Regions from separate parts of the Desulfofarcimen acetoxidans DSM 771 genome, predicted to be linked through region 2. Evidence: riboswitches for the same ligand, from Rfam matches in the RefSeq annotation. Region 2 holds a riboswitch; each other region holds the start of a gene.

What was found. A riboswitch is a leader RNA that binds a small molecule or an ion and turns the genes downstream of it on or off. The one in region 2 is predicted to bind cobalamin.
Region 1: another riboswitch for cobalamin. It lies ahead of DTOX_RS09610 (adenosylcobinamide amidohydrolase); the one in region 2 lies ahead of DTOX_RS02740 (sirohydrochlorin cobaltochelatase).
Region 3: another riboswitch for cobalamin. It lies ahead of DTOX_RS09710 (hypothetical protein); the one in region 2 lies ahead of DTOX_RS02740 (sirohydrochlorin cobaltochelatase).

The regions. Positions count from the first base shown of each region.
Region 1 covers NC_013216.1:2,071,365-2,080,109, reverse strand. Annotated here, with positions in the region: gene DTOX_RS22155 (RNA-guided endonuclease InsQ/TnpB family protein) at 242-514, opposite strand; partial or broken gene DTOX_RS22150 (transposase) at 597-716, opposite strand; gene DTOX_RS09610 (adenosylcobinamide amidohydrolase) at 929-1,666, opposite strand; cobalamin riboswitch at 1,800-1,990, opposite strand; gene DTOX_RS09605 (response regulator) at 2,231-2,941, opposite strand; gene DTOX_RS09600 (methyl-accepting chemotaxis protein) at 2,984-4,840, opposite strand; gene pstA (phosphate ABC transporter permease PstA) at 4,878-5,762, opposite strand; gene pstC (phosphate ABC transporter permease subunit PstC) at 5,759-6,739, opposite strand; gene DTOX_RS09585 (phosphate ABC transporter substrate-binding protein) at 6,830-7,741, opposite strand; gene DTOX_RS09580 (phosphatase) at 8,012-8,745, shown strand, end outside.
Region 2 covers NC_013216.1:568,957-577,701, forward strand. Annotated here, with positions in the region: gene DTOX_RS02715 (ABC transporter ATP-binding protein) at 1-110, opposite strand, end outside; gene cobI (precorrin-2 C(20)-methyltransferase) at 103-825, opposite strand; gene DTOX_RS02725 (ABC transporter substrate-binding protein) at 856-1,809, opposite strand; gene DTOX_RS02730 (ABC transporter ATP-binding protein) at 1,823-2,617, opposite strand; gene DTOX_RS02735 (FecCD family ABC transporter permease) at 2,626-3,693, opposite strand; gene DTOX_RS02740 (sirohydrochlorin cobaltochelatase) at 3,796-4,743, opposite strand; cobalamin riboswitch at 4,860-5,122, opposite strand; cobalamin riboswitch at 5,210-5,393, opposite strand; cobalamin riboswitch at 5,578-5,770, shown strand; gene DTOX_RS02750 (S-layer homology domain-containing protein) at 5,979-8,745, shown strand, end outside.
Region 3 covers NC_013216.1:2,105,967-2,112,301, forward strand. Annotated here, with positions in the region: gene DTOX_RS09700 (LytTR family DNA-binding domain-containing protein) at 276-641, shown strand; cobalamin riboswitch at 926-1,096, shown strand; gene DTOX_RS09710 (hypothetical protein) at 1,273-2,148, shown strand; gene DTOX_RS09715 (cadherin-like beta sandwich domain-containing protein) at 2,313-6,335, shown strand, end outside.

The DNA of each region.
Region 1 (8,745 bases), 1.5 Mb from region 2:
CATTCTTTGAATAATTTGTCCATCATTATTTTTTGATATTTATAAATATTCTGGCACCAAGCTATAATTACTTAGTGAACTACCCCCGCTTACGTTCCACTAAGAAGCGGGGGCTTCCAAAGGAACATCAACGAGCGTTTCCTGATTCATCAGCCACGGCCTACCGTTACAAAGAGCAATAGGTCTTACACGGCCTCCAGCAGGCATGATTTCGGGCGGCCCCCGCCCTACAAGTACATATCTAAGCCGCTAGCATTTCTAAGCCACGGCGTTCTATTAATATGGCTGACACCAAATCCCTGGGCATAACCAGTCCACAAGCAGGGCATCGGTGTACTCTGACACTCAAATCCTTTGGCACATTAGCGCCACAAAGACAAGTCTGGGAAGTGCCATGCGGAGGGACAGGGAAAAATATTTTACCGTATTTGCGGCATTTGTACTCCACAAAGTTTCTGAATGTACCCCATGAAGCATCATGAATGCTTTTAGCTAGGTAGTGATTTTTGACCATCAAAGTTTTAGTGTGTGAAACATTTTTTTCTGTTGCTCTTTGGTCGGACGCATTTCAAACCGGTAGACAATTTGCAAATGATTCACCTCTTTTCATCCTGGGTTTCAATGTACTTCTTAATTACTTCAATGGGTGCACCACCTGTAGTTAGAAGACAAAAACTTTACGACCAAAAATATTCTTTCCATAGCTGCTTTTTTACTACCAAAATCAGATGATATGTGAGTAAGAATACTGATTGGCTATTTGCATCAAGTTTGCTCAATAATAATCAACCTTTCGTTATTGCGTCTGATTATATTTTGCCACATCATAGAGGCTTTGGCAAACATCTTATTAGTACACAAAACAAGGCCGCCATTCATCCCACCAACTTAAAGGTGGGGGAATTCTGGCTGGTTTTGGTTAAATTTATTAATTTAGGAAATCAATTTTATTTTCTAAATTAAGTCCTTCATTATACGAGATATAGTCATCCACTCCCTGCGATATCGCATTGTACACAGTACGCCCAATTAAATATCCTAAGTCAGTTGCAGTCCCGGCATAATGCTGCAATTCACCTCTCCCGGTACAGGAAACCACTATGGCGTCCGAGGTTGTACCGGTTATACATTCACCGTCCAGCAAGCTTATTTTTGATTTAAACAGAGCTCTTGTCTTGGCTTCGGTTGCCGTTATAACCGCATTAACCATCGCAGGCACGCTTAAATTGCCTTCAATTAATAAAATAGTATTGATCGTGCCCGGTTGAATATTTCTTTGCAGCTTTGCGGTAGGAACACCCGCAACCCCTGGATTACTTACTCCAACAGTACAAAGAGCCGCCACTGCCAGACCTTTTTGACTGCCACAGCTTAATACGGTGTGGGTTACATTTACGGCAGTCATCATGCCAACAACATCATGACCTAAATTCAAACCTTCAGCTACCTGTCTTAAATCCTGCTCCGGATCACTTCCATTATAGTTTTTATTAACAGAATGGTTGATTATGTGATACGCCTGGCGTAAATTTCCGCCTAAGACAGCAGAACTGAGCACTTTCAGCGGGTTGTCAGACGAAACAAGAAATGTATTTTTGTTATAGACATAAAAATTTATCCCTTGGATAGAGATCTGCTTATTAAACAAATGTAATTCCTCTAACAAAACATTTTCCTCCCTATACCCATAAATTGCAATTTAAAAAACCCGGCCTACCTATAGTCCGGGGTAAATCCCTGCTGTAGAAAATATTTTATGACTCAGCACGAAACTAACCACATTCCCATCACTCGTAGGTTTGTTTTTAATAAAACAGGCAGGTCTCCTGACTTAGGTTCACCAAGATCTTAGTCCTTCCCAGGTCAACACCCAGTGGCATTACATAAGATCCTTCCCCATCACAGTGGCGGGACCGTATCGGATTTGCACCGACTTCCCTTTTTAAGCATTATCTTCTCAAAATAATGCACCTGTTCCAGCTTGTTATGAAGTTTTAGCTTATTGGAAATAAGACTCTAATATTTTTATCATATATTTTGAAAAATTCTAGCACAAATTCTATAACATTTCAATACATTCATAAGAATAACTTTCGGTGGCACGGAGAAGAAAACTTTTATACTTGGTGTTTAAAACATATGACGTAGGCATTAGGAGTAAAGAGGAAGGAAGAAATGCTGTTTTTCTCGAATAACTCATTTTAATTGTGTGGGTAATTTTTACAGTACCTTAGAGATTTGTTTCTATAAAACGATATCCAACACCACGTGCAGTTTCAATATATTGCTGGTTTGCATTTAGTATCTCCAACTTCTGTCTAATTCTCCTTATGTGTACATCAACAGTACGGGAATCATTAGAAACATCAAATTCCCAAAATTGTTTCAATAGGAAATATCGGGAGAAATATTTACCTGGCTGGCAAGCCAAAAAATACAACAGCTCAAACTCCTTGGCCTTTAAATATTGTTTTTTGCCACCCAGTTCAATTGACATACATTCCTTATCAATAATCAATTTACCCCTCATGATAATGTTTTTGCTATCCCTTGGAATAATGAATTCTTCTTTTTTATCGCGCCTTAATCTGGCATTGACCCGAGCTACCAGTTCCCGAGGACTAAAAGGCTTGGTTATGTAATCATCCGCTCCCATTTCCAAGCCTAAAACCTTGTCCAATTCATCTGACCTTGCGCTAAGCATGATTATGGGAATTCGTCTGGTCGCAGGATCGCGCTGCAGCAGCCGGCATATGGAATAACCATCCAGCCCTGGCATTAGCAAATCTAATACGATTAAATCAGGATTTCTTGAACGGGCTAATTCAAGCGCAATATTGCCGTCTTTAGCCGTTATCACCTTGTAGCCTGCACGCTCCAGGTTAAATCGGACTATTTCAAGTACATTTTGCTCATCATCTACAACTAGAATATTTGGCATTAAGCACATCTCCAATTCAAACACCTGCTGCTAACACATGCATCATTTTATATGGTTCATTTTCTCATTGGTGATGTCAAAACGTTTTAATTGATTTTGCGCATGAACAGCCATTTCGGCCAGCCGTCCGGCCCAATGGGCCACCTCACGGGAAGAAACTTGTCCTTCAACCTCACCTTTTACTTCCTGTGTACCGGCTATTAAACGCACTGAATACACAGTCTCATTTACCTCAGTATCCATTTGTCTAATATTATTGGCAATATAATCCACAAGCTTTCCCGTATGCATAACTGACTGATGCATTCCGGCAAGTGCGTCTTCAGTATTCGACACAGCAGTCACGCCTTGATTGGCCATATCCTCACTTAACTGCACCTGCTCTAAAACCCTGGCAGTACTTTCCTGGATTAGACTGATAATACGGCTTACATCCCCTGTGGCCTTTCCGGTTTCTTCGGCCAGATTACGCACCTCTCCGGCAACCACGGAAAAACCTCGTCCATATTCCCCAGCCCGGGCAGCTTCTATTGAAGCATTTAAGGATAATAAATGTGTTTGACGCGATATGTCCTTAATTATATCTACTATATTACCAATCTGCTGAATATGTACTGTTAAGGACTGCATGGATTTAGAACTATCCTGAGACAACTGCCAATTACCCTTAATTTTATCCACTATATTTTTTAGTCCCAGCAAACCTTCCTCCACCAACCGCATCATTTCCTGGCTAGATGTTTCGGCTTCCACCACCAGACCTTTAACATTTTTAACTACTGAATCCATTCTTTCAGCGCTTTGTTCAGCAGATAAAGCAAACCGGACCTGGTTTTCTCCAACCCGGTGCATTTGCATACTGGCAAGATGCAAATCTCCCGAAGTAAGGCTAAAATCCTTGATTAACATTTCTAAATGGGAAAGCATACGGTTAAAGCCACTGCCTAAAAGAGATAATTCCTTGCCAACTTTTGTCTCCCTAGCCCGTAAAGTCAAATTTCCTTCCCCGGCTAAAGACATAATATCGATTAATTCATTTAGCGGACCGGCAAACTTCCGGGCACCCAGAGCGCAAATTAATATTGTTGCCAGCACTGTAATCAGACCACCGAAAATGATTAACAATCCTAATTGCTTTACGGGCAATAAATACTGTTCTACCGGTACTCCAATTACGCAAACCCAATTCTTTCCGGGAATTTGTTGATAGGCCACCCGCCACAATTCTTTTTGTACCTCTATCGTAAATAAACCGGTACGGCTGGAAAACATTTTACCTTCTAAATCAGAAGTAAAAGTTATACGCTGTTGATTTCTTCCGGAAGACAATACCTCATTTCCCTGCTGATCAATAATCATCAAGCATGCATTCAGCCCCTGCCGCATAAAGCCGGTGGCCTCAGAATTCAAAAGATATCCGGATTTACGCTCCAATTCACGACTATCAACGGTTGTAGTAAAAAGGTCTATTTTCTCCGAAATATTACTGGCTGATGAGGTTAAACGGCCATCAGTATATTTTTGCAGCCATTGTTTTCCTTCCCAATATGCGACCATGCCCAATATACTCATAACAAAAATAACTAGCATCGTCATTAGAAGCAATATACGCAACTGAAAGCTAACCTTATCAATAAAAGTTACTCCCTTGTAATTAAGAGGCTTATTATCGAATTTTTTTGCAATAACCTTTGCGGGAGCACAGTTTTTATGACTTTTTTTGCCAAATAAACACCTTAAAACCGTCAATTTATTTTGTATGTCCGCTAACCGTACCGCCGATTTTAAAAACTTCATATCCTTTAATGACCAATTTAAAAATTTCATTTTGCCCCACTTATTTTTTTTTGCCTCTCCTGGCAAATTGTTTCGTTTGTCTACTTTTCTTCTTTTCTTCAATTCAAGACCTCCTTAATAAAAAGAGAGAAAATTGCCTCTAAGTTGCAGTCAACCGGTGGTGAATATACCTACCCAGCCAGCGGGCCAGAATATTGAAGAAAAGCACTACCAGAATAAGCACGGCAGCAGAACCGTCAGCTACCTGACGCACATCGGGAATAAGGGATTCTGAGTTAACCTTCCAAATATGCACAGCCAGAGTCTCAGCTGGCCGAAAAGGATTAATAGGAGAAAAAGGGCTTAACGGGTTCCAATCAGTGAAATTTAAAACAGGACTGCTCATCCCGGCAGTATACAAAAGGGCCGCCGCCTCACCAAAAACACGGCCGGCTGCGATGATGGTGCCTGTTACTATGCCAGGAAAAGCAGACGGCAATATTACTCTCCACATAGTTTCCCAGCGTGTAGCCCCCAGCGCCAGACTGGCTTCCCGCAACTCAACAGGTACAGTTCTTATGGTTTCTTCAGAAACTCTTACAATAAAGGGAAGATTTATTGCAGCCAGAGCCAGGGCGCCTGACATTAAGGTATACCCCCAACCTGTTAGATTAACAAATATCAATAATCCAAATAGCCCTACCACAATAGACGGAAGGGAAGTAAGGGTTTCCATAGAGAGGCGAATATACTCGGTAAGGCGTCCCGCCCCGGCATATTCGGCTAAATAGATGCCGGCTAAAAGTCCAATAGGAATAGTAATCAGCATGGTAAGAAAAAGCAAATAAAAGGAATTAAAGATCTGTGGGCCTACACCACCACCGGCCATAATTGTTTGGGGCGGCGCAGTGAGGAAGTCCCAGCTAATGGCTCGAAAACCGTGCCAGAGAATATATCCAAGAAGCAGTGCCAAAATTGCCAGAACTGCAGCCGCACCTAACCAAAACATAAGGGTAGCGGCACGATCGGCTGAACGAGCATTCAACGGATCATTCCCCCTCTTCTCACTACCAACTTAATGATTAGGATAAACATAAATGACATCATCAGTAAGAGCAATCCCATTGACCAGAGGGCGTTATTCCATAAAGAACCCATAATAGTATTGCCCATATCCATAGTGATGGCGCTTGTCAAAGTCATTAGCGGGTCCAGAATGGAATACGGGATCTGCCTTGTATTACCGATCACCATCTGAACAGCCAGTGCTTCACCAAAGGCTCTGGCCAGACCCAGAACAACACCGGTAATGATGCCTGAACGTGCGGCAGGCACCAAAACCATACTAATTGTCTGCCATCTGGTGGCGCCTAAAGCTAAGGATGCCTCTTTCCATTGAGATGGCAAAGCACGCAAACTGTCGGAAGAGACACTGATTATGGTGGGTAAGATCATAATTGAAAGCACTATAAAACCGGCCAAAAGGCTAAAACCTTCTCCCCCCATATAATTACGTATGAAAGGCACCAAGAGACTTAAGCCCACGTATCCATAAACAACAGAAGGAATTCCGGCTAAAATTTCAATAGCCGGCTGCAATACCCTCTGCCCCCAGCCTGGGGCAATTTCCACCATAAACACCGCTACGATAACGCTTAAAGGACCACTGACAGCCACTGCCATCAGAGAAACCAACAGAGAACCTATAATAAAGGACAAAGAACCCACCAGCGGTCCTCCTTGCTCCATCGGCCGATCCGGCATCCATTGTGTTTGAAAAAGGAAATTCCACGCATTAACACCGCTTACTGTAAAGGTAGCCAAGCCCTTTTGACCAATAAAAAAAATAATAGCTAAAGTTAATGCAATCACCAGTGCCGCGGCCAAAAAAGATACTGTTCGTCCAAAGTATTCAATATATCTTTTATGAATATGTATACCTTTTGCCGTAAGACCTAGTGAACCTGGCCCTGAACTGGAATACTCTTTATTTTCAATGGCCAGGGGAAAATTTTTGGACATAAAAATACCTCTTTCTAATAAAATAACGGGGCGGCTCAGTTTGCTAACCGACATCCGCCCCCTACAATCCATTACTAAATCATTTGGAACCTATTTCTGGGTCATATTGCCTTTGGCATCCCGCTCCACTTTCATATCAGTAATCGGGATATAACCCAATTTTTCCACTAACTGGCCCTGCACCTCATCAGTTAACATATAATCCAAGAAGGCCTTTTTAACACCGGTGGGGGCACCCTTGGTGTACATATGCTCATACGCCCATACCGGATATTTACCGGTAGCAATATTTTCTACACTTGGTTCAACACTATCAAGCTTTAATGCTTTAATGCTATTGTCCACGTAAGAAATGGCCAGATAAGAAATAGCGCCTGGAGTTTCTCCAACCATTTTGCGCACTGTACCGCTGGAATCCTGCTCCATACCCGGTGCAGTTTCATCTGTTCCACCAAGAGCAAAAGAGTCAAAAGTAGCACGGGTACCGGATCCTTTGGGGCGATGAATCACTACAATCTTCTGCTCGGAACCGCCCACATCTTTCCAATCAGTTACTTTCCCTGTGAATATATCTACTAACTGCTGTTTTGTCAGATTATTTACAGTTACACCTGGGTTTACTACGGTAGTCATACCTACCACGCACACCTTATTATCCACCAGCTGCGAGGCATCAATACCATCCTTTTGTTCAGCAAATATATCGGAGTTGCCAATATCCGCTGCTCCGGAAGCTACCTGGGTTAAACCTGTACCGCTTCCACCACCTTGCACAACAATTTGTGTCTTAGAATTTTTAGCCATATACTGGCTGGCAGCCTGCTCAACCAGTGGCTGAAGGGCGGTAGAACCAACTGCTGTAATATTTCCGGACACTTCTTCTGCCTGTTGATTGGAAGCCTGTTCTCCTTCCTGCTTTTGTTGGCCGCCACAGCCCGCCAGAGCCAGTAACATCACCAGCACTGCAGCAATCGCCAGCATCCATTTTCCTTTACTCTGCAAAATTTTTTCTCCTCCTCTTTTTAGCAGTGCATCATTAATCATTTCCGAGCACCACTTCATTATTTTTTCTAATTAGATTTTAAAGCAAGAGAATTAATTCGATATTATCAATAGGTAAATAATAATTAATTATTTTTAATTTAGTTACAGAAAAATTAAAAATATATTAAGAAGTCCCCCTTTACAATATATTAACTAAAACGACACAAGCAATTAACTTTATCAATTTATAATATATTTAATCTAAAATTTATTATAAAGGATGATTTTATGCTTCTGGAAGCTGATTTGCACACCCACACTATTGCCAGCGGGCATGCTTTTAGTACAGTTAAGGAAATAATTGATTATACCATTGTCAGAGGACTAAAAATGATTGCCATAACGGATCATGGTCCCAATTTTCCGGGTGGACCACATGAATACTATTTCAGCAAACTGTTAGAGCTGCCGGGTAATTTTAAAGGAGTCGATATTTTAAAAGGCGTTGAAGCTAATATTGTTGATATTAACGGCAAATTAGACCTGCCAATTGAAATGCTGCAAAGTCTGGATATTGTGCTGGCGGGTCTACATGCCGGCACAGGTTATCAGGAAAATTCGGTAGAACACAATACTCGGGCCTTAATTGCCGCGATTCAAAATCCCTATGTTCACATTATCAGTCACCCGGAAAATCCTGAGTTTCCCGTAGATTTAGAAAGAGTTGTTTACGCAGCAAAGATGGCCGGTAAGGCAATAGAAATAAATAATAGTTCCTTTTCTCTGAACCGCCCCGCCAACGCTTCTCGCTGCCATCAACTGACTCGTCTCACAGCCAAAACAGGCACCCTCGTATCAATAAACAGTGATGCTCATAATTGTTTTATGGTGGGAAAATTCGACTCCGCCCTGGAAGCAGCAGTCAAAGCCGGCATAAAGCCGGAACAGGTTTTAAATACCTCAGCAAATTTTGTACGTGATTATATGGTATCTGTAAAAATAAAACAGAAAAAAATATCATA
Region 2 (8,745 bases):
CCGTTAGGACCGAGCAAGCCGAAGAATTCGCCGGTTTTAATATGCAGATTAAGCTTATTTACTGAAACCGTTTGTTTATAATTTTTGCTGACATTTTCAAGTTTAATCATAATTGCAATCCATTGCTGAATGCTTTCTGGCCAGAATGGTGGACAGATAATTGGGTTTTTTATCTTTGCTGCCATTTAAATTGCATGTGATTTCTTCATCCGCAAACCCGCATCTGCTAATCATTACTGCCTTCTCAGAAAGTCCATGGCGGTTAAGATGACCGACGATTTGATCATAATTTTTATATACTCTCATCATTACGATACTATCAGAACAGGAAAGCACCTTCTCTATTTTTTCATCTGCCAGCGTGGCAGGGACAATACTGAGGACGTCATTGTCCTCGGCCAGAGGAATACCCAGACGACTGGCAGCCGCGCAAAAGGAAGGTACACCTGGTATAGTTTCTATTTTTAAGCCCTTGCCATTTAATAGTTTGAAAATATAAAAATAAGTGCTGTATAACATGGGATCGCCAAGAGTGAGAAAGGCTACATTTTTTCCTTCATTGAGAAAAGATATAATGATGTTCTTATTGTGTTCCCAAGCGGCGGCCAAAACATCCGGATCGAAAACCATAGGAAAGACCAGCTCCAATATATGAGCGTCTTGCCGGATAAAGGAGCGAGCGATAAAGAGGGCAGTGCTGCCTTTCTTTTTCTCGGTGCGGGGGGCAATGACCACATCTGCCTCCCGAAGTATTTTCACTGCCTTAAGTGTAATCAATTCTGGTTCTCCCGGTCCAACTCCAACACCGTAAAATGTACCTTGCATAATGTCCTCCATGTAGAAATATTTTTTGTTTTAAACAGTCTTAAAGTAATCCGGATATAAAACTCGCCCAATTTCTGCGATACCATCCAATAACCGCATGGTGGGACGTGATACCAGTGCCTCTGGCACCAAGAAAACCTGGTGGTTTTGTATTGCCTTGATGGCCTGGTAACCGGGTCGCAGATATATTTCTTCTTCTCTGGTCTTGTTCATTTCACCTTTTTGCACAAGGTATACATCAATGTCCCTAGCTTTGGCCAGAAGCCTTTCCTGACCATATGAGGCAATGGTGCTGCCCGGTCTCACCGCTTTAGCATCAATCGCCACATTAATGGCCCCGGCCTTTTCCAAAATAAAAGCGGCGATTGAGTCCGGAGTGCAGGTTGTTATGTCCTTAGTTGTCTCAAAGAACACTTTCTTTCGCTCTTGCTGGGGTATTTTGGCCACCACGTCCCCAATTTTCTTTAATTGGCTGTTAAATTGATCTACCAGTTCGCCGGCTTCTTTTTCCTTTCCTGTTAGTTTGCCTAGTTTTTTCAGGTACTGAAGAAATTGATCAACATTCTCCGGGTACAGGACCGCAACGGGAATACCCGCGGTTTCCAATTTATTTACAAAATCCGGATAATTGTTGGCAATAAAAGTTCTGATAAGCACCAGGTCCGGCTTGGCTGCAATGAGCTTTTCAGCGTCTTCCCGGTAGCTGAAGGACTGTTTTTTCAGAGCAGAGGGCGGGAAGGACTCGCTGTCGGAAACCCCAATAATTTCATCATTTAGCCCCAGAGAATAAAGGTTTTCCGTATGCCCGGTGTAAAGTGATATAATTCTCTTCGCCGGTTCTTTTAGCTTTACTTCCTTACCCAAATCGTCTACCACCATAATATTGTCGGGTGTTGACGCGGGCTTGGTTTGGGCGCATCCGGCCAGTATGGTAATTATGAAGATTACTAGAAAAACAGAAATAATTTTGGATTGCTTATTCATGATACTTCTCCTTTTATTCCAGATCGGGAAGCAGTGTCAGATTATACTTGCCGGTAACCGCATGTTTCTTTATTTCTACCTGAACATGGAAAACCTTATTTATCATTTCTTCGTTAAAAACAAGGTTTGCCGGACCCTCGCAAATCACTCGGCCTTTATCCATGTATACTAAATATTCGCAAAACATGCCGGCAAAGTTTAAATCATGCAGTACGGCGATTACCGTAACTGCCTTTTCCGTATTTAGTTTCTTAATTAGTTTAAGCAACTCCAATTTGTGGGAAATATCCAGATTAGATGTAGCTTCGTCCAGGAACAATACTTGTGGGGTTTGAGCCAGAGCACGGGCCAGGAGCACCCGTTGTCTCTCTCCGCCGCTTAAGCTGGTAATGGCTTTTTGTGCGTGTTCTAAAACACTGCAATGTTCCATACAATTGTATACAATCTCCAGGTCTTTGTGAGAAAGCCTGCCCATGCGTCCCAGATGAGGTTTTCGCCCCATCATTACAACTTCCAGCACAGAAAAGGGAAAGTTAATTGAGCAGTTTTGTGGCACGACGGCGAAACTGCGGGCTATGTGCCGGCGGCTGCAGGAACTCAATTCCTTGCCGTTCCAGGTGATATGGCCGGAGGAAGGCTTCAGCACACCACACATAATATTGATCAAGGTTGTTTTGCCGCTGCCGTTAGGCCCGAGAATGCCGTAAAAACCTCCCTCACGAATATCAAGGCTGACTTCCTGAAGTGCGGTGTACTTTCCATAACACAGGGTCAGGCTGTCAGTTTTTATCAGAACCCCTTGTTTCAAAGTTCCTCCTAATACATTTGTTTTTTTGTTTTAATTTTAAAAATATAACAGAAAAACGGGCCACCCAGCAGGGTGGTCAGAACACCCACCGGAATCTCCGCAGTCAGCAGGTTTCTGGCGATGGTATCCGCTCCGCTAAGAAGAAGCGCCCCTCCCAGCGCTGATGCGGGGATCAGTATTCTGTGATCCGGCCCCACAATCATGCGCATCAGGTGAGGGACGATTAACCCTACAAAGCCGATTATTCCGGAAATCGAAACACAGGCCGCGGTAATCATGGAAGAAGTAATCAGGAGAATAGTAATGACCTTTCCGTCATCAATACCCAGTTGCCTGGCGGAGCTGACTCCCAGACTCAAGATGTTCAGATCATCTGCGTAATAATAACAGATTAGTAATCCGGCTGCGACAGGGGGCAGGCACAATAATACATGATGCCAGCCCCTGGAAGCAAAGCTCCCCATCAGCCAGAATACAATCGACCCGACTCCTTCGCCGGCCATGCTTTTTAAGAAGCTGACAGCTGCGGACAGTATGGCGCTGACAATAACCCCCGAGAGGATCAGGTTGGTTACTGCCAGTGTGCCGTTAACCAGGGCGAGGCTGTACACGGCTCCCAGAGCAACAATAGCCCCTGCAAAAGCAAAAAGGGGCACGGTCAGCATAGCTAAACTTCCGGGAAGGAAAATGCCGAAAAATATGGCCAGCGCAGCCCCGAAAGCCGCGCCGGTGGATACACCGAGGGTATAGGGATCAGCCAGAGGGTTTACCAGGAGACCTTGTAGGACTGCCCCGGCAGTAGCCAGCCCGGCTCCCACCAGAACAGCCGATAATATTCTGGGCAACCTGATATCCAGTATTACTGCCCGGTGAATATCGTCCAAGCCGGCAACTGTCTTGCTGTCAGCCGACAAAAGAGAAAAAATGATTCTGGTTATCTCCCAAGGGGGTATTTTGATAACGCCCAGGCCGGTAAAGATAAGGCAGCCGGTGACCAGGAAAATAACCAGTATAATCAGCACCAGAAATCTTCGTTTTTCTTTTTTTCTGTGAGACAGAATTAATTCATGCTGCATTTTGACCTTTCACTTACTTGATAATTATATTAATATATAAATTCACATCTCAATTAATTGAGATTTCGGATACTTGCATAATCAAGGGATGTATAAATAATTCTATTTTTCTTCACCGGCAGGCTTTGAATTAAGTTCATTCATCGCTTGTTTTATACGATTCATGTAAATGTTTTGAATCTCCTTATTTTCGCCAAGACCGTGAAGATAGCTATCCACTGCAAAACCTTCGGCTTTCAGCTGGCTCGTATGCGAATCTTTCTCTTCACCTGCCATGTCGTTATTGGCATGGTCGCCGGCTACAAGCATAAACGGAATCAAAGTAATTTTTTTGATATTATTAGCTTTTAATTGCGGAATTACTTCCTCCAGCGTCGGCGTTCCTTCCACCGTATATACATAGGTGTTTTTAAAGCCCAGCTCGTTTATTGTGTGCTGCAGTACTGTATAATAGGCATTGGCCGGATGAGGCGTTCCGTGTGCCAGCACGAGAAGCGCTTCATCGTTTTTCATTGAAGACGGTAATTGTGTTTTTAGTGCTTCCAGTGCAGTGATAAAATCATTTGGCTCGTTTTCTTGTCCCATATAGTACAAGAGGGGAAGACCGCACGAGATCTTTTTAAAAGAATTGTCGTTTTTGTATTGGTCTACCACTTTTTTAATGTAATCGTATTCCACGCCTGGAATTATATTCAACATTTGCACCACAACAGTAGTATAGCCGTCATTTTTTAATTTTTGTAAGGCTTGCTCCGGTGTATCTACCTCAATTCCATCGCGTTCTTTCAAGACTTTAATAATCGTATGGGAACTGAAAGCTCGTCTAACATCCCAGCCTTTAAATTCTTCTTTAGCTCTGTTCTCCACCGCTTCAATTGTAAGCTTGCGGGTATCTTCATAAGTGGTTCCGAAGCTAACGATCAAAATGGCTTTTTTCTCGGTTTCCGGGTTAGTGTTTTGTGCGGTAGGATTTTGTTTGCCTGTATTGCTGCACCCCATCAGTAAAAATAATACAAGTATTACGCTGCTCAAACTAATGGCCCGTTTCATAAATAGATCCTCCTTCTGAATGTTAGTTAGTAAGTCAGTCAGTTTATTCAGATTCTAAGGAGGAAGTATTGATATTATTAGATACAAGTCCAACACCCCCTTATCCACGCAAGGCCTAACGTTGGGGAAAACAGGCAGGTTTCCTGGCTCCGGGTCATTGCTGCCTTACGCCTTCCCAGGTCAATACCCAGTGACATAAGATTGGAACATTCCTTTTCAGAATAAGTGGCAAGCAATTTTGCCGGTTCCAAATGGATTGTTCCCTTTTCCTTTTGTAAGGCAGCTCACCGTTACAGTGGCGGGACCGCGCCGGACTCGCACCGGCTTCCCTTTTAACCCCTGTCCCTCGGGAAGGGGCACCTGTTTTCCAAATTAAAAACAAAAACCTTAGCTCTCCCGAGGGGTGCTAAGGTTTTAGCGTCTGATGAATACAGAAATCTAAGACCGCACACTTTTCCCCGGAAAGCGTTTTGGATAATGCCAGCCAGGTCTCCTGACTTATGGGAAATAGCGCCATACTCCGCCTTCCCGGGAATATTCCCAGTGGCTTATCGGGAGTTGGCTGCCCATTTACAGTGGCCGGACCGTCCAGGATTCTCACCTGGTTCCCTGTGCCTTTCCTAAAAGGCAACTGGCATTAGACTGATTGAGTGATTTAATTCATGGTAAAGTTATATCATAAATCAAATATTGTGTCCATACTTCCGGATAATCTATGTCGAGAATCTATATTATTAAATCAAATATGCTCTTCTGACAAATGATCTTTTTATGGTATATACAACACAGCCATAACGTGATATTATGAATAATCAAAAAATAATTAGGAATATAAATTCATAACCGGAGCAGGGAGCTTTATCTGAATGATAAAGCTTAAAAGAGAAGCCGGTGCGAGTCCGGCGCGGTCCCGCCACTGTAATGGGTAGGAGCCTCACACTATGTCACTGGGACAGGATATTCCCGGGAAGACGTGAGGTTTACGATGATCCTAAGCCAGGAAAACTGCCTTGTTCTTTATTGCCACATATCTACGTGTGATAGGAGGTGGTTTTTAATGTTTATGCCATTTTTGCCGGCATCGCCATAAAATCCCGATTCACTTGTGGATCGGGATTTTTATTTTTGTATTGGTTGCAATTAAGTTTAAAATTATTTGTTTTATTAAATATTGCTAATTTTAGAGATAATTAAAGATGTTGCGAACTTGTTATGGGAAAGGTGGATATTAGATAATGAGGAGAAAAAACACAAAATTACAATTCATAACGTTATCAGTAATGATATTTTTTATCCTGAACATTATTCAGTTTTCCGGATTAACCAGCCAGTCAGCAAACGGGCAAGAGGCTGTATATACTTCTGCTGAAATGGCGGCAAAAGCAGTTGATTTTATTAACGATAAGTATAAGGCGGGAGAGAAAATTGATGGCTATACCGCTTATGTGCTGGCTATGGCCGGGCAGGATTTGTCAAGTGAGAAATGGAGCATAAACGGCACTAGTTTAAGAAGTGAAATCGAAAACTTAGCCGACTTAATGGGAAATAATGTTAATTTAATAAATTATGTTTGCTTAACCCAGAATAATGACGGCAGTTTCGGCCCTTATGCCAATGAATATGGGACAAAGGTGCCGCTGCAGGCTTTGTCGACAGTTAAAGAAGACATTACTGTCGGCAGCGATGTTTACAATCAGGTGCAGAGTGCCATTGATAATGCTGTAAACTTTTTTAAGACAAAATATCAAAACGGCGGCATGACCTATGATGTAAACGGTTGGAGTTTCGATTACCGCTGTGTTGAGGCACTGGCAAAATCGGGGGAGGACCTGTCAGTGGGCGGTTGGGTCTATAATGGTGTATCCCTCAAAGACAGCATAATGCTTTCTGCCAATAGTACGGCGCGGTCCATTAAAAAGGATTCATCTGTACAGGACGCTGTGTATCTGTCCAAAGAACTTACGGCTCTTTATGCTGTTGACAAAGCTTCAACCGACATTGATGTTCTGGCCGGTGCGATTACAGCCAAACAAAATGGTGACGGCAGTTTCGGGACAAATATGTTTGACCATATTATGGTTCTGAATGCTCTCGGAAAAGCTGGAGCAATCAGTAATATTGACCAGACAAAGGCATTTAATTTTATTGATAATTTGAAAGAAATTCATAAGAACTCCTGGGGTCAAGACGCCGGTGTAGCCTGGGGCTCACAGTACACAAGCGGTTTTGAAGAGTCTGATACCACTGCCCAGGTTATTACGGCACTCAGTTATTTTTCTGAGGCGAAGAACGAAGGCAGCGATGTTTATAAGACTATACAGGGTGGTCTTACCTATCTTAACGACGTGCAAGATGCTGACACGGCGGCCATAGTCCGTATAGAAGGTGACAGCACCTTTTCCTCTGCTGAAACACTGCTGGCACTCAAGTCACTGGGATATACTTTTGACCAGTATACAGGGACTGCTTCAAAATGGGTGAAAAATTCCCGGACGAAAACTATAACTCAGTGCATAAAGGCAGTGAACAAATGGGGTGACGCCGGACGCCTGGACAGGCTGATTAGACTTTTGGCAGACCGGCAAAAAGCAGAGGATCCGGGTAAAGGTTCTTTTGAAAACAGCGTATACAGCGATATGTGGGCTTATTTAGCCCTTGGTGAAGCCGGAAAGCTTGACGGGCTTAACACCGGCGATGCTAAAACGTATATTTTATCTAAGCAGGATACTTCCGGTTCCTGGGGAGAAATCTTTGATCAATACTACCCTGATTTCCTTTCCACAGCACAGGCTATCCGGTCGCTCAGCTATCTGCCGGAAGCCGGTGAGGCAGATGTTCAGGCAGCAATAAATAAAGGTCTGAATTATCTGAAAACCCTTCAGCGGGATGACGGCAGCGTTAGCGCAAAAGATGATGACCCTGCTGTAGATAATTCTGAGCTAATCATAACTTTAAATAGATTGAATATAGATCCACAAGGTGCTGAATGGACAAAAACTGTTGATGGCAAAAAATTTACTCCGGTATCTTATCTGATGAATAACACAATGAATGCCGATGGCAGCTTTGGCGCATCTAAAAATGTTTTTGGAGCCACTGAAGCACTTTATGCATATTTAATTCAGGACGGTACCGGTAACCCTGGCGGAGACGGTCCAGGAGGCGGCTCGTCTGAGAACCGGTGCAGTGTTAATATCGCGATAGTGGGAAAGGACGACGAAATTATTTACAGACCGGGCAGTGTTATCCTGGATAAAACTTCAAAATGGGGTATTACTGCTATGGGCGCACTCCATGCCACAGGTTTGAGCTATGTAGGCGACAGCAGTTTTGTTAAGAGCATTGATGGGCTGGCTAACAGCGGCATGAACGGGTGGATGTACAGTGTTAACGGGGTTGTGCCTATGACTACTGCTTCTGATAAAGTGGTTAAAGAGGGGGATAGGGTAATCTGGTGGTATAGTACGGATATGAATTCATCAGGACCTAGTTGGGACAGTCTCTTAAAAGGATCTGCAGGTGCCGGGGGCAATCAGTCGGCAGCTGCTTCATCAACTAGCCTCATTGAGCAAAATAAAGAACTTCCAGATGCATTGCAGGTTTCGGAAAAGGCTCTGGCAGCGCTGGAGCAGATAGCCCTGCTGCTTAATCCTCAAGACATTGAAAAAGAAAATACATTGGATGCATCGGTTCAGGACGACGAGATTAATAATGTAATTGTAGTAGGCAGCAGGCAGCCTTTAAATCTGGCTTTGCTCAAAACATTAAAAAAGGAACTGGATCAGAATGAGGTACAGTTAACACAAAAAGTTGAAGCGGACAGTGGAGCTGTCCTGTTGGATGCCAAAGAGGAACTGGCTCTGGTTATTCCGGCTAAGTCACTTAATAAGGATATGGAAATAAACGTTAAGGAAGCAGCTGCCGGCAATCAGCAGGAAACTGCCGCACCGTCAGGTTTTCGTCAGGTGTCAGCAATTTACGATTTTGGTCCCAAAGATACTG
Region 3 (6,335 bases), 1.5 Mb from region 2:
ATGGAAGAGGTGCTAAAGTGCTGGCAAGCTAATGATTCAGTATTTTTAGCCTCTCGGCCCTACCGGTTGAGAGGCTTTTTTATTTGTTGGCGGCTACAAACTCGGCTGATTTGCCGTTACGGTTTGTTTGGGGACAACATCCTATGGCATCAAATATTATTTCGGATTTCCTGCCGGATGTTCACTTGGGGAGGCAAATTTCAATGACATGAGAAACCTTACGGGTAGAAGCTCCCGGGCTTGTCCCGAAGCAGGTTTGCAAAGAGGGTAGTAAAATGAATTCGCCGGAGACTCAAAATATTGAATTTTTTAATGATATTATCTGTTTTAGAATCGGCTGTGAAAAAATATTCATTTCCAAAGATGAGATCATTATGTTTTCCACTAACGGAAGAAAAGTAGATGTTCATACCCCCTCATGCAGGTTCACCGTCAATATCACCCTCAATGAAATACAGAAGAAACTGGATGATACCATCTTTTTCAGGTCCCACCAGTCCTATCTTGTAAATATTAAAATGGTTAAAAAAATTTTCAGCAAGGGCGAAACGCGCTGCATTGAGTTTCGCTTGATCAGTGAAACTGCGCAAATCAGTAAGGGCAATGAGCGCAAACTATTCGAGATGGTAAGAATCATTTGAGCCACTTTTGCAGTGCAGAACCGGCTTTTATAAGTTGGTTCAAGGTGAATAACAGCAAATATCCAGTACATGCCGCAAATAAGTACGTGCCGAGTATACATGAGTAATATGAAAATTTGCTTAAAATAACTTGTATGTCTAAAAAAAAACTTGACAATGCTTTTGGCGAATATTTCATATTCTTATGTATATTATGTTGTTTTTTATATATGTACAGTATATTTTCCTGCTTATGCTTAATGAAGAACTTTTTGCTATAATTATTATAGCAGTTAAATAACTGAATATTTAATCCAAGCAAGAGTAACGGAATCGGGTTAGAGTCCCGAACGGTACGGCCACTGTAAGCCGAGCTTACTCCATCGGACAGTTGTCCGGTCCATTGGCGCAAATGCCGAGAAGGAGGAGAAAAGCGTTGAAGCAAGTCAGGAGACGACTCTTGCATTAGATTGGCCCCCGGAACCGGGCTGGATAAAAAACCGTATCCGCCGCTTAATTGCGTGCGGTTTTTTTGTTGCATTAACTTTGCTGTGTATATGGAAGGGGTGATGCGTATGCTTGTGGATTGACAGGCACAAGCACGAGCGGCGTTTGTAGAAGGATTGAACACTGGGGATTGGAAAATTAAAATTTGCTAAAGGGGGTTTTTGTATTGTTTAAGAAACGTACAATAATGCTGACCATGATCATGGTTCTCGTCATGGTTCTCAGCTTTGCCGGCGGCGCCTTTGCCAATGAATATCCTAATCTCACCACGTATGACGGTGTGCCTTTCACTGCAGATGTAGATGCAAACGATGCTAACGCACAAACTGTTGAATTGTATGCCGCTCCGGCCGATGCAAGTTGGATGCCGTATTGGTTTGATAATGAACAGGATGCAGAGGATGTCGAGTGGGCTGTTGTCGGTGGCAGTGTCAGCGGCGTTACGGTGGCAGAACAAGCTCCGTTTTATGTAGACGAAGACTTTTATTATGCGTATGCCGTTGTCACCGTTGCTCCGGGTACCAATCCTGGAACTGCCAGTATTGTAGCCAGTACGCCGGAAAGTGCCTATGTCAATTTTACGGTAGTGGTGAATGGCCCCACAGCTGACCCCTACGATGACACTGCCGATGTGAACTTTGAGGTCTATAATTCAAACGGCGCTTTGCTGTCTTCCGGGGATGGCAATGTGCAGGGCAATGACTTTTACTCTGGCAGGTCCTTTGTTACGGCCATGGATGGCGTGGTGCGGATGATGATGGAAGATGTGATTGACAATTATAGCGCCTCCGGTGCATTTGTTACCGGCATGACAATTGATAGTGTGAATTACACGCCTCCTTATCCCGCGGGCTGGATGTATCGCATATACCGCGAGGGCGGTACCTCTGGACAGTATGATGTGGTGGCAATTTCCGAGGTCATAGGCGCGGATGACATCCGATTAGAGGATGGGGATTATATCCAGTGGCGTATCGGAGAGTATGATGATCACGATTTCCCGGCGTATATCAACCGCTAGACATAAGTAAAGGCATGGTTGCCATGCTCTTTTAGATTTTCAGTAAATCCGGTCCGGGAACTGTTTTAAGCCCCGGTCCGGGTTTTATTGTATTATCAAAAATCAGGAAAACAGAGGTCATTTAAAGAGAAGGCAATTCACAATCAGAAAGAAAGGGAAGGATAATGGTACTCAACTGGAAAAAAGCAATGTACACAGCACTAATGCTGCTGGCCGCATTTATACTGGCACTGGCCATGCTTCCGGCGCAGAGCGCCTGGACTAATCAGGAGGCTGCAACGGATTCCGTGGTTACGGCAACTTACAATGATTTGGATATGGTAGTGCCGGCGGAGGATGAGATTGCAAAATCCTCTGTGGCCGCCGCAACTTACAGCTGTTCAGTGGAGGTTCAATACCCCAAAACTGCCAGCCGTAATGGCGGCCTGATCGACGACAACGCCGGCGATGCCATTGAAATATACAATTCCGCCGGTGAACCGGTGCCGGTGACCGCGCCGGAAGATACACAAACTGGAAAGAAAATAATTTTTAATGCCGAGCCCGGCAAGTACAAATTTAAAGTATACTATACAAAAGATGGCGTGCGCACAGTGGGCGGCGAAGGCACATTTGAAGTAGTGGATGTGCAAGGCAAACAGACATTTTACCTGGGCTATTTTAATATTAAAGTAGGAATCGACCCCGAGACAGGCAAAGCGCCCGGCTTTAATATAGTACTGCGCAATTCCCAGGGAGAGATTCAAAATCCGGGAATGGTGATCGGGGCGGAGGATGGACAGGGAGATATTGAGCATAGTTACATCGTTCTTGCCTGCGATGGGAGCAATCCCTATTACTGGGATGCTACTCCTGTAAATGACGCTTTCAGCCCCAAAGACGGCAGTTTTTCTTGGTCAAGGCTCAATGCTGTAGTATTAGGATCAAAGAAAACAGAAAGGGTTGCAATAACCAGGAGTATTGAGACTACATTCCAGGTTACAAAAGGCGCCGACCTGCGGGTCTTTCGCAAAGGCAAAGCACACTTCATTCCTTTTACCGAGTATACTCCGACTTATATGGGTACCACCGGTGATGAAAAATATGACATCTATAAATTTAATATTCCCTCCGGCGCGGATGGTATTCATTACGAGGCGGGCGGCGGCGAATGGCTGAAGCAGTGCCAGTGTTTCACCGTGAACCCGGGAGGCACGGATTTGACAATAACCCTGGACCTTGCCGTGCTGGACAATAGCCACCGCGTAGATAACGGGTTTATTGATGATAACCTGTACATGAATCTGGACGACAGCAAGTATGTGGTGTTAAAAAAAGGGGAAAGCTTTGACCTGTTTCCCATACGCGTCTGGCAGGCGCAGCTCGGTGTGGTAGATAATTATTTTGTTGAGCCGGACTACCATGTTGAGGTGATGGGCGGTTCGGTGTCCGAGCAGTGGACAGGCAAGCCAGGCAGAGAGTTGCTTAAAGTAACCGGGAAGCAGACAGGTATCAGTATTATAAAAATATCCTATGATGCCTTGGGCTGGCTTGAATCACCGGGTAATGTCATTTCCGGAAGCTACTCTCCTCCCAGTGGGATAAAATATTATTTCAACGCCATCGACCCCATTAACACGGGTATAGTGGTGGTAAATGTGGTGGATGATGCGGACTCTGGGAATGCAGCCAACATCAAAACCAATATTGATCAGAGAGAATATGACACCGTTTATTTCGATAAAAATAAAAGCGATTCCGCGCCTTACACCTTCAAGCCCACGGCGGACAGCGGAACCATATCGGTACGCGTGCATGACCCGCTGCATAACACCGGGTGGGGCGAAGGGTGGACAAGCTGCGCGGCAAATCCGGACGGGAGCTTTACGGTAAACCTGAAAGAGGGCCGCAGCATTATCGAAGTCAGCGCGGGAGATTCGGTGCGGTACCATGTGGTGAACGCCAAAGGCCTGCAGGTCAACATTGTCAATAAAAGCAATCCGGACTGGAAACCAGGCGAACCCTTCAATTTGGGTGAAACCGCGTCGGTCAGCTTTGAAGGACTGGAGATCCCCATCCAGAAAATTGCGGGCATATACAATCCCGGCTATCCATACACGCAATATGTGCAGTATGAGACACAGGACGGGCGGTTGTGCCTGGGTCCTCCCACACAATACGATATCACTTCGTATAATACGGTCAGTGTATTGTTGTCCGAACCGGGAGAATTTTTACTCCATAAGGGCCGGATACATTGCGGACATCTGGGCAGCGCGCTTAACGCGCACCGCAACATATCACCCTCGGGAGTGATGCCCAATTTCAACGCTTCCGAAGGGGAAAACAATCCTTTGTTCAGCACCCTGCCGGACATTACATTTGAAGTGCAGGACAACGAATTTGCCTCTGAACAGGCAAAATTGGAATACGCCGCTCTGAAGGAGCTATTTTACAATTATTACGGGCCTAATTATGCTCCACTTGAAGGAATAAACAGTTCCCAGCTTAATATCACGGGAATTGATATTTCAAATAATAATCTTAGTGTGTATATATACCCTAAAAATAATGATGTCAGTGTGAAAGCGCGCTGTTGGTTCCAGTCTAATCCAGGCAATGTTACGGAGACAAATATGCCTATACGCGACAACGGCATAGCATCGGGGATTTTAATCGGTGCCGTTACCGGTCCCGACGTCGGTTATGGTGAACTGACCTTAACGCCGCTGGATCCGGAAAAGGGCTATCCCATTACCTACACCTTCCGGCTGGTGTTTGACGAAGGCATAGGCAAGTATCCCTACATCACAGGCATAAAAATAAATCCGGTTAACGGCACGCAGGATATGAACTTCCAGCACGGCAAGCTGCGGGCTGTCGCGGAGGAGGACCTGGGCTACGGCTTCCTGTCCACCAGGCATGAGTTTACAGCCACGGTTCCTTACAGCACGGACAAAATCATCATCACCGCCAGTCCATTAACGGAAGGCGAGGTAACCACCGCCGTGACAGTGAACGGTGAAGCGTTGGGCGGCAGCGGGATTTCCCAGGAAATCTCCTTAAATGAAGGGGAGAACACCATTACGGTTGCCGGTTCAGTTTACAGCAATGAAACTCCCGTGCAGTACACCCTGCTGGTAACCCGTGAAAAAGCGCCCAACAAGGTGACATTTGAAGGGGCGGAAGGCGGCCGGCTGGTAATCAAAAGCGCCGGCGGCAAAACGATGACTGCCAACGAAGACGGCAGCTATTACCTGCCGGTAGGCCAGGGGTATATTTACTACTACGGCCGGAACGGATACCTGACGGCAACCGGTACCTTTGATGTAACGGAAAGCACTACCGGCATTACACTGCCGGCTTTAACAGAGCACCAACAGTCCGACGGTAAGGTTACCGTCAGCGCGGTATCCCTGAACAGCGTCCTGCGGGACAAACAAGAGGTTAGCTATAAAGCCGGTGAAGCCACCGACCTGGCTTCGGCAGGCTATGTTGAGTACAATAACGGAGGTTATACCGTCCTTCACGCGCTGATCGACGCATTCAACCAGGGCAACACCAAAATACCCTTCACCTGCGCCAGAGGAAATCTCACCCCCGACATTGCTATCAATGGCAATACGGCGGAGGGCGCGGGCTGGGTATGCGAAGTTGCGGGTAAAGAGCTTTCCGGTGACAAGCTGGCCTCAACTCTCGTTAAAAACGGCGACCGTATAGTATATTATTACAATGCAAATTTTGCAGGTATGCAGAACGCCTGGTTTGAGGAAACCAATGTAACCGTTACGCAAGGCGAAGACGCGGAACTGACTCTTGTGGGCGCTGACGTGAAAAACGACGGCGGCGGCGTAGCAGGTATCAGCGGCGCGAAGATTTTAGTTAACAGCCAGAACACCGGTCTGAGTACCGGTGCCGGCGGAAGTGTAACTCTGCCCGGCTCGCTTATAGACACTCCCGGTCAATATATAGTTACCGCGGTAAAAGAAAATGAAGACGGCAATAACACGCTGGTATACAACCAGGCGATTATCCGGGTGAATAAAACAGCTTCAGGCGGCAGTGGCACCACCGTTAAATTCCGTTTGATCGGTGACTCCCTGCATGGCGGCGGGTGTGACGACCACAGCCAATATCTGAATTGGATCAAGACCAAAAACTATAGCTTCAGCGGAAGCAGCGTCACAGTTTACCAGGTATTTATGAGA